DNA from 2 places in the Cellulosilyticum sp. WCF-2 genome. Region 1 is predicted to be linked to the other one. Evidence: a T-box and tRNA genes for the amino acid it is inferred to sense, from the RefSeq annotation. Region 1 holds a T-box; the other holds one or more tRNA genes.

Evidence for each region. A T-box is a leader RNA that pairs with one kind of tRNA and senses whether it is charged. The one in region 1 lies ahead of tyrS (tyrosine--tRNA ligase), so its partner is inferred to be a tRNA-Tyr.
Region 2: it has a tRNA-Tyr gene. The T-box ahead of tyrS (tyrosine--tRNA ligase) is inferred to sense a tRNA for this amino acid. The anticodon was not compared.

The regions. Positions count from the first base shown of each region.
Region 1 covers NZ_CP034675.1:2,826,101-2,836,111, forward strand. The annotation lists gene EKH84_RS12515 (aminoacyl-histidine dipeptidase) at 1-1,373, shown strand, start outside; gene EKH84_RS12520 (AI-2E family transporter) at 1,393-2,652, shown strand; gene tyrS (tyrosine--tRNA ligase) at 2,724-3,947, opposite strand; T-box leader at 4,009-4,205, opposite strand; gene EKH84_RS12530 (alpha-amylase family glycosyl hydrolase) at 4,391-6,349, shown strand; gene EKH84_RS12535 (twitching motility protein PilT) at 6,415-6,828, opposite strand; gene EKH84_RS12540 (DUF378 domain-containing protein) at 7,014-7,235, opposite strand; gene EKH84_RS12545 (M14 family metallopeptidase) at 7,426-8,343, shown strand; gene EKH84_RS12550 (TIGR01212 family radical SAM protein) at 8,345-9,307, shown strand; gene EKH84_RS12555 (metallophosphoesterase) at 9,322-10,011, shown strand.
Region 2 covers NZ_CP034675.1:669,297-679,307, reverse strand. The annotation lists gene EKH84_RS21835 (PSP1 domain-containing protein) at 1-871, opposite strand, end outside; gene EKH84_RS21840 (tRNA1(Val) (adenine(37)-N6)-methyltransferase) at 1-6, opposite strand, end outside; gene holB (DNA polymerase III subunit delta') at 868-1,887, opposite strand; gene EKH84_RS02980 (YaaR family protein) at 1,987-2,433, opposite strand; gene EKH84_RS02975 (guanylate kinase) at 2,948-3,535, opposite strand; gene EKH84_RS02970 (aminotransferase class I/II-fold pyridoxal phosphate-dependent enzyme) at 3,696-5,084, opposite strand; gene EKH84_RS02965 (hypothetical protein) at 5,235-5,558, opposite strand; gene greA (transcription elongation factor GreA) at 5,650-6,117, opposite strand; tRNA gene EKH84_RS02955 (tRNA-Lys) at 6,239-6,311, opposite strand; tRNA gene EKH84_RS02950 (tRNA-Phe) at 6,315-6,390, opposite strand; tRNA gene EKH84_RS02945 (tRNA-Met) at 6,394-6,470, opposite strand; tRNA gene EKH84_RS02940 (tRNA-Tyr) at 6,483-6,563, opposite strand; tRNA gene EKH84_RS02935 (tRNA-Thr) at 6,598-6,670, opposite strand; tRNA gene EKH84_RS02930 (tRNA-Val) at 6,678-6,750, opposite strand; tRNA gene EKH84_RS02925 (tRNA-Asp) at 6,811-6,884, opposite strand; rRNA gene EKH84_RS02920 (23S ribosomal RNA) at 6,940-9,842, opposite strand.

The DNA of each region.
Region 1 (10,011 bases):
AAAGAGTCATTAGTGATTATATGGTGAAATTTGCTACTGATCTTGGATTAGAGGTAAAGCAAGATGAAGCTTATAACATCTATATTAAAAAGCCTGCAACCCCAGGTTATGAAAATGCACCAACAGTGATTTTACAGGGACATCTAGATATGGTGTGTGAAAAAAACAAAGAAAAGGCACATGATTTTGAAAAAGATGGTCTTGAGCTTTATATAGAAGGGGATTGGATCGGTGCCAAAGGAACAACGTTAGGTGCTGATAATGGTATTGCTATTGCATATCAAATGGCAGTTTTAGCAGACGATACCCTTAAGCATCCTGCACTTGAATGTTTAATGACTACAGATGAAGAACGTGGCATGAGCGGTGTTGCTCATTTACATCCTGAGTACTTATCAGGTAAGGTGCTATTAAATTTAGATACAGATGTAGAAGGTGAATTTTTATTAAGCTGTGCAGGTGGTGCCAAGGCATATCTGACCATGGTTTTAGATAAAGAAGCAGCTAGTCATGAATTAGTGTATTATCGTTTAGTTTTAAATGGTTTAAAAGGTGGGCATTCAGGTGCGGATATTCACTTTGAAAGAGCCAATGCACATATTTTAATGGGGCGTATGCTATATGCTTTAAAAAGTAAAATAGACTTCAAACTAGCTGAAATAATAGGTGGGTCTAAGGATAATGTGATCACTCGTGAATGTGAAGTGACTATAGCCGTTAAAAAAGAACAAGTAGAGACATTGAAAGCTACAGCTTATGAAATGGTAGAGGTATTTCAAAAAGAATACAGTGCCCAAGAGGAACATATTTGCCTTACATTAGAAGAAGTTGCAGTTCCTAAAGAGGTGCTAATAGACGATTGTTTAAATAGACTCATAGATATTCTTGTAATGATTCCTAATGGCGTTATGGGTTACGATCAACACATGAAAGGGTTAGTTCAAACATCACTTAACTTGGGAATTTTACAAATGCATAGTGACCGCATCGAATTAGGAAGTGCAGTGCGTAGCAGTGTTGCTTCTCGCAAGGTAGAGTTACTTGCAAAATTAGAAGCTTTTAGCCGAGCTTTTAATTTAAAATTTGAAGTAAAAGGTGATTATCCTGCATGGCAATATAATGAAAATTCTCGTATTGGAGAATGTGCAGGTGAACTTTATATGAAGATGTACGGTAAGGAACCTATCATGACAGCTATTCATGCTGGACTTGAATGCGGTTTTATTGCTGAGAAATTACCGGGCCTTGATATGATTTCGTTTGGGCCTAATGTGAAACATATTCACTCACCACAAGAAGTGGCAAGTATTTCTTCTATGGCTCGCGTTTATGAATATCTTGTTAAACTTTTGGAAAACCTAGTAGCGTACTAAATACGGGAGGCTACTTACTATGAAAATCGAAAAAAATAATCGCTATTTTACAATAGCGGCATATGCTGTAGGAGCATGTCTAGTAACCGTCATTGGTATATTAGCCGTACTTCATTTTAAGGAGGTATGGGCTGCTATTTGTAAAGTATTTGGGCTTATTTATTGGTTATTAAAACCGCTTATTTTGGGGTTTGTTATTGCTTACCTTTTGGATCCAATTGTGGAGTTTTATGAAAATAGATGCCATAAGATAAAAGGAAAAGAATTATTTCATAGTAAGAAAGACCAAGCCGAAAGTGATTTAAATCATCCAAAGCGTTGGCATATGAGAACTGTGCCAACGCTTTTTACATTTTTAACAGTTATTATGGTATTAGGTTTGTTCATTTTAATCATAGTAATGAATATAGAAGCTATTGCAGGCAACTTTTCCTTGCTTGGAATCAAAGAAAGTATCAATCGCTATTTAGCTTATTTTGAAAATATGTTAGAAGGCGTTAATCGGTTTACGAATGAAATGGGGATTTTAAGAGGACAAGAGGGAATTGTTCAGAAGGTTTATAGTGCTATTAATGATTTTGTTTTAAGATTGTCTAACCAACTTCTAAACTCCTTAACGACCATAGGATTAAATACTATGAATCTTTTGTTAGCTTTCGTTATAGCTTTTTATTTGCTTCAAGATAAACAGCGTTGCATTGCTGTAGTTAAAAAAGCCAGCTACACACTGTTAAAACCTAAAATTTATAGACATACTATGGTACTTTGTCATGACATTGACTATGTTTTTTCGGGATATATTAGAGGGCAAATTATTGATGCAATGATTGTAGCTGTATTAACAAGCTTGGCTTTAACAGTTATTCAGCTGGACTTTGCTATTATTATTGGTGTTATTGCAGGCATATTCAATTTGATTCCTTATTTTGGACCTATTGTAGGTTTTATTTTAGCCATCATTATTGGCATTCTAGATCCTAATCCAATGAAAGCTGTTTATGGAGCAATAGCTATTTTGATCATTCAGCAAATAGATGGATGGATTATTGTCCCTAAAGTAGTAGGAGAGTGTGTCAAACTTCACCCGGTTATTGTATTATTAGCGATTTTAATTGGTGGTAATTTATTTGGTTTAATGGGAATGCTTATTGGTGTACCAGTGGCAGCTTTCATTAGATTAGTTTTACTCAGATACGTAACAGAACTGTTTCCAGATGGAGAAGAAGTACTAGAGGAGGAAATAGCCTCTCAGGCCAAAGAAGAAATAAAAGAGAAATAACCACATATAAAAAGTAAAAGGCACCTCATTATAACCATTAAGGAATAATAAGGTGTCTTTTTGTGAGTCTATTATTTTAAAATAACTTTATGGAATACTTTTTTGCCTTTTTGAATCATTAATTCATTATCTTTAAAGTAGTCTAAAGTTATGAGGCTATTAGGATCTGTTATTGCCACACCATCTAATTTGATACCATTTTGAGTGACTAAACGACGACCTTCAGAACGAGAAGGAACAAGCTTTGTTTCTTGTAATAAAGAAAGAATATCCATACCTGTTTCGAAGTCGGCGGCATTTATTTCTGTAGTAGGAATAGAACCACCATGAGCACCACCTAAGAAAAGAGCTTTTGCGGCTGTATCAGCTTTGAGAGCCTCTTCTTCACCGTGAACAATTTTAGTAACTTCAAAAGCAAGACGTTCTTTAGCTTTATTGATTGCAGAACCTTCTACAGCTGTTAAGCTATTAATTTCATCCATAGGAATAAAAGTTAAAAGAGATAGGCAGCGCTTAACATCAGCATCAGCTACATTTCTCCAGTATTGATAAAACTCATAAGGAGATGTTTTTTCAGGATCTAGCCAAACAGCACCCTTTTCTGTTTTACCCATTTTTTTACCTTCACTATTAGTTAATAGTGAGAAAGTCATACCAAAGGATTGGTCTCCATGAAGTCTTCTAACTAATTCCACACCACCTAGTATATTAGACCATTGATCATTGCCACCCAATTGCAACTTACAATTAAAACGACGATAGAGTTCTAAAAAGTCATAAGACTGCATAAGCATATAGTTAAATTCAAGGAATGATAATCCTTTTTCAAGACGTTGTTTAAAACATTCAGCAGTAAGCATGCGATTAACAGAAAAATGTACACCAACCTCTCTTAAAAAATCAATATAGTTGAGGTTACGTAGCCAATCTCCATTATCAACCATAATCGCTTCATCATTTTCAAAGGAAATAAAACGTGACATTTGCTTTTTGAAACATGCAACATTATGGTCAATTATTTCTGTTGTCATCATTTTACGCATATCTGTTTTTCCGGTAGGGTCACCAACCATAGCAGTTCCACCACCAAAAAGAGCAATAGGCCTATGACCGGCTTTTTGCATATGGCTCATAGCCATAACGGTTACAAAGTGACCTACGTGAAGACTGTCAGCGGTAGGATCAAAACCTATATAAAAAGTAACTTTTTCCTTTTCTAAAAGCTCTCTAATTTCTTTTTCATGAGTCATTTGTTCAATAAACCCACGTTCCATTAAAATGTCTAATACATTCATTACTTTGCCTCCTATGTTATAAATGGTTATCATAAAAACAACAAAAAGGGTTACCTCATCCAATAAGGACGAGATAACCCGTGGTACCACCTTAATTCACAAACCAAGTAAGTTTGCCTCAAGTCGATAACGGTGACAACCGAAATAATTCAACTCCAAAGTTGTAATTCATAAATAATTAGGGATGTGTTCACACCAACCACACACTCGCTGAACCCATACATTAGTTTACTACTAAGACTTTATCATCGTTTTTATGACTATTTGATTAATGCTTATCTTAACATAGACATTTTTGATTTTCAAGAGGGAGTAAAAAAGTTTTGATAAAATAATAAATTACCTTGCAAAATAAAACCATATACTTCAAAATATTAAGAGTATAATAATTAATAATCAGTGAATGATAAACAGCGATTGGGTTTAAATGGGAGGTTAAGTATATGTATGGTTCATCTGTAGGGCAATCCGTAATAGGATGTCATTTTACAGAAATGAGGACTCATTTAGGTGTCTATACGACGAGAGCTTCAAAAATGCTTTTAGAAATATACGAGGAAGCACAAAGTATTGTACCTATTACTAAATTTATTATGGATGCGGCAACCTATCAAAAGGATAATGTTTTTAGTATACAGATAGAGGATTTAAAAGAAGGAATGGCCTATGTATGGCGTATCGTTCACGAAGATTATTCATATTCTCCATCTATTATGGATCCGTATGCTAAAGGAACATTCTTTTTTCAAGGAGAGTGGCGAAATATCATAAAGAAAACTAAGAGGTATCATCTCCCTAAACCACAGATTCCATGGGAAGAGACTATTCTTTATGAAATGCATGTAGGACATTTTACGATGAATAATAAGACACTTTCTAAAGAAACAAGAGGGACATTTATAGGCTTAATGCAACAGTTACCGTATTTAAAACAATTAGGTGTAACGACGTTAGAGCTTTTGCCCATTTTTAAGTGGAATGCCTATACTTTAAAAAATAGAAATCCACAGACAGGGGAACTCCTAGAGGATGTATGGGGCTATAATCCAGTAGGTTTTTTTTGTGTAGATGAGAGGTTTAGTGTAAGTAAAGAGAGTTCAAAAGCTATTGATGAATTTAGACTTTTAGTAGAAAAAGCTCATGAAGAGGGCCTAGAGATTATATTAGATGTAGTATATAATCATACAGGTGAAGGTGGGGAAGACGGAACAGCTTTTCATTTTAAATACCTCGCTCCTGAAGTCTACTACAAGTACAATGATAAAGGGCAATTTTTAAATTGTTCAGGAACAGGAAATACTTTAAATACGAATCATAGCATCGTAAAAAAATTCATTATAGATAGTTTAGTTTATTGGAGTGAGGAGGTCGGTGTAGATGGCTTTCGTTTCGATTTAGCGTCTATTTTAGGGCAGGATGAATGTGGTAGATGGATTAAGACATCGCTGCTTAATGAGATTGCTGAGCATCCTTTACTCGGAAAAGTTAAACTTATTAGTGAAAGTTGGGATGCAAAAGGGAGTTATGATGTAGGAAGAATGCCTTATCCTTTTAGAGAGTGGAGTGACTACTTTAGAGATACCATGAGACAATTTGTGAAAGGTGACCAAGGAAAGATAAAAGCCTTGGCTGATTGTATTCAGGGAAAAGAAGTCTATTTTACAGACCTAACGAAAGGGACTTCTCATATGATTCATTTCATTACAGCTCATGATGGCTTTACTATGTGGGATTTGTTATCTTATAATGATAAGCATAATGAAGCTAATGGGGAAGGAAATAGAGATGGACACAATGCTAACTATAGTTACAACTGGGGAGTGGAAGGAACGACAGAAGATACCAATATTTTAGAAGCCAGAAAACGGGGGATGCGCAACTTAATGTGCTTACTTATTCTTGCCCAAGGGGTACCTATGCTTCTTATGGGAGATGAAATAGGACGCACACAAGGAGGTAATAATAATGCTTTTTGTCAAAATAATGCATCTGTTTGGATGGATTGGGAAAGAGTAACAACGTTTAAATCGCAGTATTTATTTGTCCAAAGATTAATTGCGCTCAGAAAAAGTCTAGACTATTTTAAAACAGCTGATAAAAATAACTATAAAATAAGTTGGCACGGTATACGGTATAATCAACCGGATTGGTCTTATTACTCAAAGAGTATTGCTTGTTTTATTGAAGGAGATCAAAGTTTATTTTTAGTGGCAAATAGCCACTATGAAAGTTTAAGATTTGAAATGCCTCCTTCTAATCAGAAGTGGTGCCGTGTGATTGATACAGCAAATAAGGAAATAGAAGACATCATTAATGAAGAGATGGTAGAAGAAACAAATTATGAGGTAAAGCCTTATAGTATTTGTCTTTTTAAAGAAATAAATTATAAAAAGATAGGATAAAATAAAGAGGGCTATTGAGATGAACGATTAAACGTTATACATCACAATAGCCCCTTGACTTTTCATTATGCAATAAGATAAGGGGTGAGGTGTTTTGGAATGTCTCCATGGGAACAGGAGGTACCAATGATGAATTCAACTTGATATTTATCGGAGAGTTCCCTGATGCGATCAAATAACTGAGCCAAGTCGTCAATGCAACAATGGGTAAGTTTTACAAGTTCATCAATAAACACAATTTCAATATCATGATTAGCAGATAAAATACCACACAAGAAACCGAAAAAATCCGTTTGGGATTTTAAAGGAAAGGTAGAGGCTTCAATAAGACGTACTTGATGAGATAGGGCATAACGATGAGTATTAGTACTGTCAATATAAACAGCATGACCTTTAATGTGTGTTACAGCTTGGTTGGCAGCTTCAATCATTTTTTTTGTTTTACCTTCGCCTGTTTGACCTGTTATAATTTTGATCATACACATCACCTCTTAAATAGTTTTTATTATTATATTTATTCAATTTTTTTTTCAAAATACCTCTTTTTTTAGGAAAAAAGTAAAATGCTTTTTAAGCTTTATGATTTGATATAGGTATAAATGATAAAAGACTCCAGATAATAAAAAGAAAACCACTTTAGAAAAAGTGGCTCTAGTAAAACATATTAATTATTGGAATAAGGTTGATCGTAAACACGTCCATAAAGTGTAAGACAGTAAAGACCTGCGATACCAATTACCGCATAAATAACTCTACTTACCCATGAACTCATACCACCGAAAATAAATGCCACTAGGTCAAATTGGAAAAAGCCAATAAGTCCCCAGTTAATTGCACCGATGATAATAAGTGTAATAGCAATATAATCCCAAGTTCTAGATCTCATAATGAAGTAACCACCTTTCTGATATTTTATAGCAAAGCAAGATGATACTTGTATTATGTGTATATTATCAAAATTTATTCATTATACGCTGTGATAAGGTATGGATATTATTACCAAAATATAAGATAGTAGGTACATAAAGTTATTTGATAGTCCATATAAATAAAATAAACGAAATAAGGAGAAAAGTATGTCATATATTTCCAAAAGTCTTGTTTATTTAGAAAATCAAATGTATAGTTATCTAATCATGTTACAGCAATTAAAAGCACTTGAAAATCAGTATCCCTTTTTAAAAATACAAATGATAGGTAAAAGTGTTATGGAGCGTCCCCTTTATCTTATTCACTTAGGTAATGGAAAACGAAAAATACATATCAATGGTAGTCATCATGCCAATGAATGGGTAACTAGTTTTGTTGTAATGAAATCCGTAGAAAAGCTTTGTGAAGAAGTAAGGATTGGACAAGTAAAACTAGAACAAATCAATTTTGACTTTGTGCCAATGGTTAATCCTGATGGCGTTGAGCTTTCTTTATATGGTCTACAGTCCACTATTTATAGTAAGCAAAAAGAAAAATTATTAAAAATGAATGAGGGATTTGATAATTTTTCAAGATGGAAAGCTAATATACGTGGGGTAGACTTAAATCGAAATTATGATGCAGGTTTTGCAAGCTATAAGAAAAATAGTGAAAAAAAAGGACCAAGCTATGCGTATTATGCTGGTATGGCACCCGAGAGTGAACCAGAAAGTAAGGCTTTAGCAATGCTCACCAGAAAACGATTATATGATATGGTCTTAGCTTATCATACTCAAGGAGAAGTGATCTATTGGAATTATGGGAATGTTGAGGTGCCAACTGCTAAGGAATATGCTATAATGTTTTCCGAAGCAAGTGGCTATTTACTAGATGAACCAGAAGAAGCAGCATCATCTGGTGGATATAAAGATTGGTTTATAGCGACTTATAAAAAACCTGGCTTTACAATTGAATGTGGTATAGGAGAAAATCCCATTTCAGTTAGTCAGGCAGAAAGTATCATAAGACGTACATGGCCTATTATCAAATGTGCGCAAAAGGACATAAGAGAAGGAGTCATTTGATTTGGAAGTTTACCATAAATATTCAACTTATTTAAAAGAAAAGTATGGAGATAAGGTTTATAAAATCCCAATCCATTTACCAGTTACTTGCCCTAATCGTGATGGAGCAGTAGCTTATGGGGGATGTACTTTTTGCGGAGACGTAGGTGCAGGATATGAAATGCGTAGTAGTAAAGAAAGTGTTGCAGAACAGTTAGAAAAAAACATTGAAAAAATTAAAAATAAATATAAGGCAAGATATTTTATTCCCTATTTACAAAACTACAGTAATACGTATATGCCTCTTGACACTTTTAAAAAGGTATTAGGAGAACTTAATCATCCAGATAGTGTAGGTATTTCAGTATCAACAAGACCTGATTGTATTAATAAGGCTTATTTAGATGCATTACATGAGTGGGCCACTACCTATAAGAAGGAAGTATGTATAGAGTTAGGATTACAAACAATTAATTATCATACTTTAAAAATCATTAATCGAGGGCATAGTTTGGCAGAATATTTAGATGCTATTATGCAGATTAAAGCTTATCCTTTTACTTTATGTACCCATATTATTGTAGATTTACCTTGGGATACAATGGAAGATGTTATTGAAACAGCCAAATGTATGAGTGCATTAAAAAGTGATTATGTTAAATTACATGCGTTGTACATTGTCAAAAATACCGTTTTAGGTGCTGCTTATGAAAAAGGTGAATTAGAACTTATAGATTTAGAAAGCTATAAAGAGAGAGTGATTACATTTCTAAGATATTTATCACCCGATATTGTCGTACAGCGTATTATAGGAAGAGCACCAGAAGAGCATACTTTATATGCTAACTGGAATACCAGTTGGTGGAAAATACATGATGATATTGTAGCTACTATGGAAAAGCATGGTTATAAGCAAGGCGATCTATGCAATTATTTAAATGGGAAGGCTCTTAAGCGTTTTAACAGTTGTTTAAGTTTAGAATAGGGTAGGAGAAGGTCATGAAGATATTTGCTATTGGTGATTTACATTTAAGCTTTAGCGCTAATAAGCCTATGAACATATTTAGTGATGGGTGGGAAAATCATTACAAGCGCATAGAAAAGAATTGGAGAAAGAATATTAGTTATGAAGATGTGGTGCTTATTCCTGGAGATATATCTTGGGCAATGCGTTTTCAACAAGCACAAGTCGATTTAGATTGGTTAGAAGCGCTTCCGGGCAAAAAGATCTGTATTAAAGGAAACCATGATTATTGGTGGGATCGACCTAAAAAGCTGAATGAGTACTATAAACAAATTGTTTTTTTGCAAAATACAGCTTATCGAATAGGAGAGGTAGCTATTTGTGGGACAAGAGGATGGATTAGTCCTAATACATCCTCTTTTACAGAGGAAGATTCAAGAATATATGAACGAGAACTAATGAGATTAGATCTTTCTCTTAAAGCAGCAAAAGAGGCAAAGGAAATATGGGTGATGCTTCACTATCCACCAACTACTCAGCAGGAGCATACCTCCTCTTTAATAGAGAAATTAACCGGTTACCCCGTAACGAAAGTGATTTATAGTCACTTGCATGATGAAATTTCTTGGGGACAAAGTCTAAGAGGTGTGTATGATGGAATTACTTATGAGCTTGTATCGGCTGATTACTTGCAATTTGATCCACTTTATTTAGGAGAAGTATAA
Region 2 (10,011 bases), 2.2 Mb from region 1:
CTTCATACTCTTTGTCTATTTCTCCTCCATTGTGGCAACCTCCACATTTCTTCTTCTTAACAATCTTAAGGTCTGTAGAATGATACATAATTGCCTCTTTTTCATCTTTATCTTTCTTCTGAACAGCTACTTTAATTTGCTCACGAAGAACATTTACAGACAATACTTCACCTTTTCCATCTGGTGTTATAACAATATCGCCTACAACAGGTAGACGTCCTCTGATTTCAACATAGCAATCCTGCTCATACTTTAAACAACACATTAATCTACCGCAGATTCCTGATATCTTAATAGGATTAAGTGATAAACTTTGCTCCTTCGCCATTTTTATAGATACAGGTTGAAAATCTCCTAAAAATGAGTTGCAGCATAAAGAACGTCCACAAATTCCTATACCACCGCACATTTTAGTTTCATCTCTTACACCTATTTGTCTAAGTTCAATACGTGTCTTAAAGATAGAAGCTAATTCTTTGACTAACTCTCTAAAATCTACACGTTCGTAAGACGTAAAATAAAATAGAACTTTATTATTATCAAAAGTATATTCTACATCGATTAGTTTCATATCTAATTGATGCTTGATAATCTTTTCTTTACAAATAAAGAAGGCCTCTTTTTCCTTTACTTTATTCTGCTTATATCTCTCATCATCTTCTTCTGTTGCCAATCGAATTACCTTTTTTAGAGGTTGTACCACTTCTTCTTCCGCTACCTCTTTATTAGGAATTACGACTTCTCCATATTCTACTCCCCTTGCTGTTTCAACAATGGCATGTTGCCCTTGATTATATAACACATTATCCTCGGGTGCAAAATAATAGACTTTACCGGCACGTCTGAATCTTATACCAATAACAGTTATCATTTTTTTCTCTCCTTCAATTTGAGTAATAAATTCTCTATAACAAACGTACTATATATATTCTGCTTTATATCTAAAATTGCATGTTTAATCGATTCTATATTCTGACTAACTTTATTATACGTTAATTTTTGGGACATGTCCAACAACTGTTTTTGGTAATCCAAATAATATAAATCTCTACTATTAGTGGTCTTTATTACTGCTATATCTCTATACCAAAATAACCAAAATTCTAAAATTTTCTCTATGTCTTCTTTTTGGTCTGTTATTTCCTTTACTAAGTCATATAATTGTAATAAGTTGGCTTTATTTAGTCTCTCTATATACTCTACACTTTGCTTTCTAAGTTGTAAATAAAGTTCATCTTGAAGAATATCATTGATAACGCCTATGCTACCTTCTGACAGCTTAGTATATACCTCTTTTTCTTCTCCACTTATACCTTTACGTTCCAAATACGAACTCATTTTTTCCTTACTTAATGGATTAAATCTTACTGTTATACAACGAGATTTAATAGTAGGTAACATGCTAGCTAAATTCTCACAAACTAAAACAACAATACCATAGCTAGGTGGCTCCTCTATAGTTTTTAGCATTGCATTTTGACCTTGTACATTAATAGTATCTGCTGCATTAACAATAATAATTTTATGTTCAGCCTGATAAGGTTTAATCTCCATTTCTCTTACGATATTCTCTCTAATGTTATCTACCTTTGTAACCTTTGTATCTTTTTCAATCGTAATAATGTCAGGATGAGTTCCTGCTTCAACCATATGGCAAGATTGACACTCATTACAAGCCTTATCATTTTTTCTTTGCTCACACAAAATAGCCTTTGCTAACTTTCTAGCAAAAGTTTTTTTTCCTACACCATAAGGCCCTTCAAATATATAGCTATGGGATAAATGATTTTTAGTTAATGCTTTAATGAAATATTCTTTTGCATCTTCATTACCTATTATATCTTGAAATTCCTTCATTCCCAGTCGCAGTAAGGAAATATTCCTCACTACCCTCCTTTTATCTTAGTAAACTTTAAATACCCTATTAATCCGTCTTTAAATACATATTTTATTGTATTAAAAATGTTCGTGAACTCTTCACGAACATTAAGTAATAATATCTAATACTAACCCCTGTATCTCACCGATACGGTCTAAAATATTAACTTGGTTTTTTTCTGAACTAATTAATTCCTGTGCTAATTCATCTAGCTTATCATTTACTAGCCTAACAATACCGTAAACACGATGTCTACCTCTTTTATCTAGAAAGTTCTCTCGAGAAAATTTATGAGAATTTGCTACTACCTCATTAATAAAATTAGAAATCATCGTCCTATAAACTTTTAAATCTCTAATATCCATATGCTCTGAAATTTTTTGACCTTGCTTAGTAATTTCGTCAACCATTTCCTTAAGTTTTTCTTGAAGCTCTGACTGATCAATTTGACTCAGTAGGGTAAATTTAAAACCTTTATCCACCTTAGCTTCAGATACTGTAGAAATTTCTCTTAGAGTTGGCATCTGAACCTGATTAATTTGTATGTTAGCCATAGTAAATTCCCCCACTTTCCCTTTTTTAATGCAACTTCCTTCAATTTATTCTATGATAATAATCTATTAATTGCAAGCATGTACGTTATCTTAATCGACTTATTTTAACTTATAATATATTCTTATACCTATATTTATATTATCTTCTATAGTATATAAACTATATATTATATCTAACCCCTAATCTATAATACACTTATTGCTTTCTTGAATCGGATTTTTTATTATCCTTGTTTAAATATAATCTTTTCTGTACAAACCAATGGATCTTTATAGATATGAATCTAGGTTTATAATCCCATAATCTTACTTATACATATGTAAGTTTATAGGCTCAAACACCTACATTCAAATAGAGCTTGGCTTATATACCATTATAAAAAACATAAACTTATCAATGTAGATACTATATAAATACTAGTTTATAAACATATATATCTAATTTACTCTTAATCTAATTAAAGCATATCCATTCTTTTATCTATCTAATCACTTGTTTAAACTTATTACATTATTAACTAATCGTCCTTATTCTATCTTTAATCTCTTTAATACATTGATCTAAGTTTAAATTCTGATATCTTTTGGTTATTCTATTAATATTGAGCCTTTCCTCACTAAAATCTTTATTATCGGCTAAAAACCTCCTACATAACTCATCATAGTTGGGCTGAATTTGTTGCTTTTCCCTACTTAAGGCTCTTTCCAAACGTAAACCATCTTCTACTTCTATATATATCGGGATGATATTTTCCATATTAAAGTATTTTAACAAATTACTATATGCCTCTAACGTGACAATAACAATATAATTATTATTATTCAAATCGATTTGTCCATCATCTATAGTGGCATAATACCAATTCCCATTAATAGTTTTATAACATCTTTGTTCAATAACTTTTCCTTCTCGAGTATAATGCTCTAACTTCTCTATATCTATGAAATAATAAGCTTCTCCATCTAATTCGTTAGTTCTTTGCGGTCTTGTTGTATAGGGTACAATAGGCTTTAAATTTAATACCCTATCATTTTTTAGCGCTTCAAAAATAGTATCTTTTCCTGTACTACTTTTTCCCATTAAACAAAATATTTTACCCATAATTACCTCCCTACATTTTATTCTTAAACTAAAATGCTACTATTTCTTAGTTTTACTTTAGATATGATTCTTTAATTTATATATTTACTTATTTTTGAAATCATTTAGCCCATCTACAACCTAATCTTATTTCATATAAAATTATTAGCTTATATAAATTCTATATTGTATAAATCAATATTTCATCATCTATTAATTGAATACCTTGTAACTTGTCTTTAAAATAATAAATTAAATCTATATGTTGCTGCTCAATCAATTCTCCTATGCAAACTAAAGGTATCCCTGGTGGATATAACATGATATTTTTAGCTGATTTTCTTGTTATTGCATCTTTAATACCTACCCATGCTTTATCACTATAGTAAATTTTTCTAGGACTAAATCCTTTTATAATGTCTGATACAATAAAGTTATTTATACCTTTGTTACTCTTACCTACTTCTAGTTCTTTATCTATCTCTTCTAGGGCTATTCTTAGTCTTGTCATATTCGAGCTATTATCTGCCATTGTCGTCATTAAAATAACATATGTTTCTAATGCTGCCTCTACTGAAATATCATACCTTGTATTTAGTATGTCAGCTAATTCATATCCATCTATGTTAGATTCTATCGTTGAAATAATTATCTTACTCTTATCATATTTTTCTTTTTCCATATCTAATAGCCTTAAAACCATAAGATGATCATTTAATTCTTTTCTAAATACTAGTAATTCATCTACATATTGCTGTTGTATCTTATTCTTGTTTTCTATAATATACGATCTTATATAATCCATAAGCCCCATCATCATATATGAAGGGCTACTAGTTTGTATCATTCTAAGACTTTCTATAACATTATCATATCTTATTCGTTCAGAACATATATGTAATAACCCACTTTGTGTAAGTGCTGGTAAAGTCTTGTGCATACTGTTAATGACTAGGTCTGCTCCTTGATGTATACTACTTAGTGGAAAATCTTTCCCTAATACAAAATGTGCACCATGGGCTTCATCTACAATAAGTACCTTGTTATATTTATGAACTACTCTAGATATCTCTTTGATATCTGATACTATCCCTTCGTAAGTAGGGCTAACCACTAATACCCCCTTTGCCTTAGGATAATCTATTAGCGCCTTTTCAATTATATCTGCACTTATCTCTCCCAACATATCGTCTTCAGGTCTGTACTGTGGACTAATATATATAGGAGTAATTCCCCCTAAAATAAGTGCACTCCAAACGCTATGATGAGAATTTCTTGCTATAATTAATTCATCACCATCCTTGCAAACAGATAAAATACTTGCTATTATTCCACTAGTTGAACCATTTGTTAAGAATAATGTTTCTTTAGATCCATAAAAATTAGCCATTAATTCCATTGCTTCCTTTATAATGCCCTGTGCATCATATAAATTATCCATACCTATAGCTTCTGTATTATCTAATTCAATTATACTAAGATTATTAAGTTCTGCAGCAATTCCAAACTTATGCCCAGGCATATGAAATGCCAATTTTGACCTACTATATTGTAGTAATTTGTCATACAAAGGTGTATTCACCTAATCAACCCTTTTCTATTATTAATTATTACTTCTTATAGTTTACCTTACTATAGCTTCAAATACAAACGACTTAAAAGTTAAAGTAATTAGTAAAATAAGAATAAATAATGGACCAAGCTAAACTAACTTGGTCCATTATTTATTCTTATCTCCTTCTGGCGTCGAGAGTATAATCTCTTTAGCTACATTATAAAATTGGTCTACTAAAATAGACTCATTCTTTCTATGATATTCACATAATCTACTAAATTCTATTTCCAATCGTTCCCTACTCTCTTCAAATAAACCTACATTAACACAATCTTTGCTATATCTCCTAATAATTTCTTGATATCTCTCAGGATTTTTCTTCACTTGGGTTAAATTAACCCCTTGATTAGCTAAAAATGTTTTTAGTTTATCAATTTCTTTTGCATTCTCTTGTGCACGTTTAAGTATTTTAAACTCCATCTGATTCATATAACATCCCCCATAATCTATTTATAAATTATATTCTAGCTTGTCGCTGTTTATTCTCTATAAATAGATTTATCTACTAAGTATGTTATATCTAACTTTTCCTTATTGATTGTATACGTACACTATATTCTCCATCTGGAGAGTCTATATTTACTATATCGCCTACTCTCTTTTTATAAATCATCTTTCCTAAAGGCGATTCAATACTTATTTTATTATTTATAGCATCGGTTTCCATAGTAGTAACTATTTCATACTCTATATTCATATCATCTTCTATAAAATAAACATCTACTAACTTTCCCAGTCCAACTTCTCCTGCCTCTGTATTATCAGTAATGATAGTTGCTGTTTTTATCATTCGCTCTAAATATTTTATACGCCCCTCATTCCTACCTCTTTCACGTTTAGCGGCCTTGTATTCATAATTCTCGCTCAAATCCCCATGTGCTCTGGCTTCTTTAACTTCTTCATTCCTTTGTTTTCTTACCACTACTTTTCTATATTCTATCTCTTTTTTCATATTATCAATGTCTTGTTGTGTAAGATAATTGTTCATATTATTCCTGACCCTTTTTACTCTTATATATTATAAAAAATTATAGAAAAATACTTTTTTTACTTAAATACTAAAAAGGTCTTACAACTAACAATTTGTTAACTGTAAGACCTTTGATGTATGAGCCACCCGGGAATCGAACCCGGGACAACTTGATTAAAAGTCAAGTGCTCTACCGACTGAGCTAGTGACCCACATGGTGCCCAGAGCCGGAATCGAACCAGCGACACGAGGATTTTCAGTCCTCTGCTCTACCGACTGAGCTATCTGGGCATGTGGTAGCGGGAACAGGATTTGAACCTATGACCTTCGGGTTATGAGCCCGACGAGCTACCTAGCTGCTCCATCCCGCGTTATAAGGTATATGGAGGGAGAAGGATTCGAACCTTCGAAGCTATCGCAACAGATTTACAGTCTGCCCCCTTTGGCCGCTCGGGAATCCCTCCATATTAATACAAAGACCATATTAGTCCTGTATCAAGCCGACGATCGGACTCGAACCGATAACCTGCTGATTACAAGTCAGCTGCTCTGCCAATTGAGCCACGTCGGCATGTAAATGGTCGCTATAGGGCTCGAACCTATGACCCCCTGCTTGTAAGGCAGGTGCTCTCCCAGCTGAGCTAAGCGACCATATCTAATAAGTAATAATTATTACTTATTCTAATATATTTAATACATTAAGTATTAAAACGACCCAGAAGGGACTCGAACCCTCGACCTCCGCCGTGACAGGGCGGCGTGCTAACCAACTGTACCACTGGGCCATTAGAAGTTTATACTTCCAAAACTAAACACAATTTTTATTCAACCTTTATTATCTAGGTCAAACCCTCGAACCGTTAGTATTGGTCACCTTAATGTATTACTACACTTACAGCTCCAACCTATCTACCTCATAGTCTCTAAGGGGTCTTACTCCTTTCGGATGGGAAATCTTATCTTGTGGTCTGCTTCACGCTTAGATGCCTTCAGCGTTTATCAGATCCAGACTTGGCTACTCTGCTATGCCATTGGTATGACAACAGATGCACCAGTGGTCCGTCCATCCCGGTCCTCTCGTACTAAGGACAGCTCCACTCAAATTTCCTGCGCCCACGACGGATAGGGACCGAACTGTCTCACGACGTTCTGAACCCAGCTCGCGTACCGCTTTAATGGGCGAACAGCCCAACCCTTGGAACCTGCTTCAGCTCCAGGATGCGATGAGCCGACATCGAGGTGCCAAACCTCCCCGTCGATGTGAACTCTTGGGGGAGATAAGCCTGTTATCCCCGGGGTAGCTTTTATCCGTTGAGCGATGGCAATCCCACTTTCATACCACCGGATCACTAAGTCCTACTTTCGTACCTGCTCCACCCGTCGGTGTCGCAGTCAAGCAACCTTATGCCTTTGCACTCTTCGAATGGTTTCCGACCATTCTGAGGTTACCTTTGAGCGCCTCCGTTACTCTTTAGGAGGCGACCGCCCCAGTCAAACTGTCCACCTGACATTGTCCCAGACCCGGGTAACGGGCCATGGTTAGAAGTTAAGTATTACAAGAGAGGTATCCCACCGGCGACTCCACCTAGACTGGCGTCCAGATTTCTCAGTCTCCCTCCTATCCTGTACATGTAATACCCAACCTCAGTATCAAGCTACAGTAAAGCTCCACGGGGTCTTTCCGTCCTGTCGCGGGTAACCAGCATCTTCACTGGTACTACAATTTCACCGGGTGCGCTGTCGAGACAGTGCCCAAATCATTACGCCTTTCGTGCGGGTCAGAACTTACCTGACAAGGAATTTCGCTACCTTAGGACCGTTATAGTTACGGCCGCCGTTTACTGGGGCTTAAGTTCAAAGCTTCGTCCTTAGACTAACCTCTCCCCTTAACCTTCCAGCACCGGGCAGGCGTCAGCCCTTATACATCACCTTTCGGTTTAGCAAAGACCTGTGTTTTTGTTAAACAGTTGCTTGGGCCTATTCTCTGCGGCCTACCTAAGTAGGCACCCCTTCTCCCTAAGTTACGGGGTCATTTTGCCGAGTTCCTTAACAACGCTTCTCCCGTCGGCCTTAGGATTCTCTCCTCATCCACCTGTGTCGGTTTACGGTACGGGTACCTATCACGCAATAGCAGCTTTTCTCGGCAGTGTGGATTCAGCAACTTCTCTACTTTTATTTCGATCCCCATCACACTTCATCCTCGCCTAACGGATTTGCCTGTTAGGTGCGACTTTGTGCTTGGCCCAGGATACCATTCCTGGGTTTGCTTATCCTCCTGCGTCCCTGCAGTTCTGATAATAGGTAGTACTGGAATATGAACCAGTTGTCCATCGACTACGACTTTCGTCCTCGCCTTAGGTCCCGACTTACCCAGAGCAGATCAGCTTTACTCTGGAAACCTTGGATATTCGGCCTACAAGATTCTCACTTGTATCTCGCTACTCATTCCGGCATTCTCACTTGTAATTACTCCACAGCTCCTTACGGTACTGCTTCTGCGTCGTTACAACGCTCCTCTACCAATCCACTATTGTGAATTCCATAGCTTCGGTGGTGTGTTTTAGCCCCGGACATTTTCGGCGCAAGATCTCTCGACTAGTGAGCTATTACGCACTCTTTGAATGAGTGGCTGCTTCTAAGCCAACATCCTAGTTGTCTTCGAAATCTCACATCCTTTTCCACTTAACACACACTTGGGGACCTTAGCTGATGGTCTGGACTGTTTTCCTTTTGACCACGTGTCTTATCACTCGTAGTCTGACTGCTGACGGTATCTTGATGGCATTCTTAGTTTGATATGCTTCGGTAAGCTTGTGGGCCCCCTAGGCAATTCAGTGCTTTACCTCCATTAGACTCCTATCAACGCTAGCCCTAAAGCTATTTCGAGGAGAACCAGCTATCTCCGGGTTCGATTGGAATTTCTCCGCTACCCACACGTCATCTCCACCTTTTTCAACAGATGTGAGTTCGGACCTCCATTACCTTTTACGGTAACTTCATCCTGCACATGGGTAGGTCACCCGGTTTCGGGTCTACTAACAATGACTATTTTGGCGCCCTATTCAGACTTGGTTTCCCTTCGGCTTCGTACCTCCTGGTACTTAACCTTGCCACAGCTAGTAACTCGCCGGACCGTTCTACAAAAAGTACGCGGTTGCGCATCATATGGCGCTTCCACTGCTTGTAAACATAGAGTTTCAGGTTCTCTTTCACTCCCCTCCCGGGGTTCTTTTCACCTTTCCTTCACAGTACTATGCGCTATCGGTCACCGAGGAGTATTTAGGCTTGGGGGGTGGTCCCCCCGGCTTCCCACAAGGTTTCTCGTGTCTCGTGGTACTCTGGATACTGCTAGGCTTCACTTGGATTTCGCTTACGGGATTATCACCCTCTTTGATGAGACTTTCCAGACTCTTCAGCTATCCGCAGTCTTGCCATGACGCAGTCCTCAACCCCAGATTACAAGTAATCTGGTTTGGCCTGTTTCCCTTTCGCTCGCCGCTACTTAGGAAATCGATGTTTCTTTCTCCTCCTGAAGGTACTTAGATGTTTCAGTTCCCTTCGTTCCCTTCCTATAGTTATGGATTGGCTATAGGATGACAGAGGTTTGCTCTGCCAGGTTTCCCCATTCGGATATCTACGGATCAAGGTTTATTTGCAACTCCCCGTAGCTTTTCGCAGCTTATCACGTCCTTCATCGGCTCTCGGTGCCAAGGCATCCACTCTACGCTCTTAGTAGCTTGACCTATAATGATTAACTTTCGTTAATCGGTCGTTTGTGCCTTGTTAATCAACTTTCGTTGAATACAAAGAATATTTATTATCGGTTAAATTGTAGATTTTACACCCTGACAAACATTTTGCATTATACAATGCGTGTACATTTATCGTTAGGCGCAAGTTATATTGCTATAA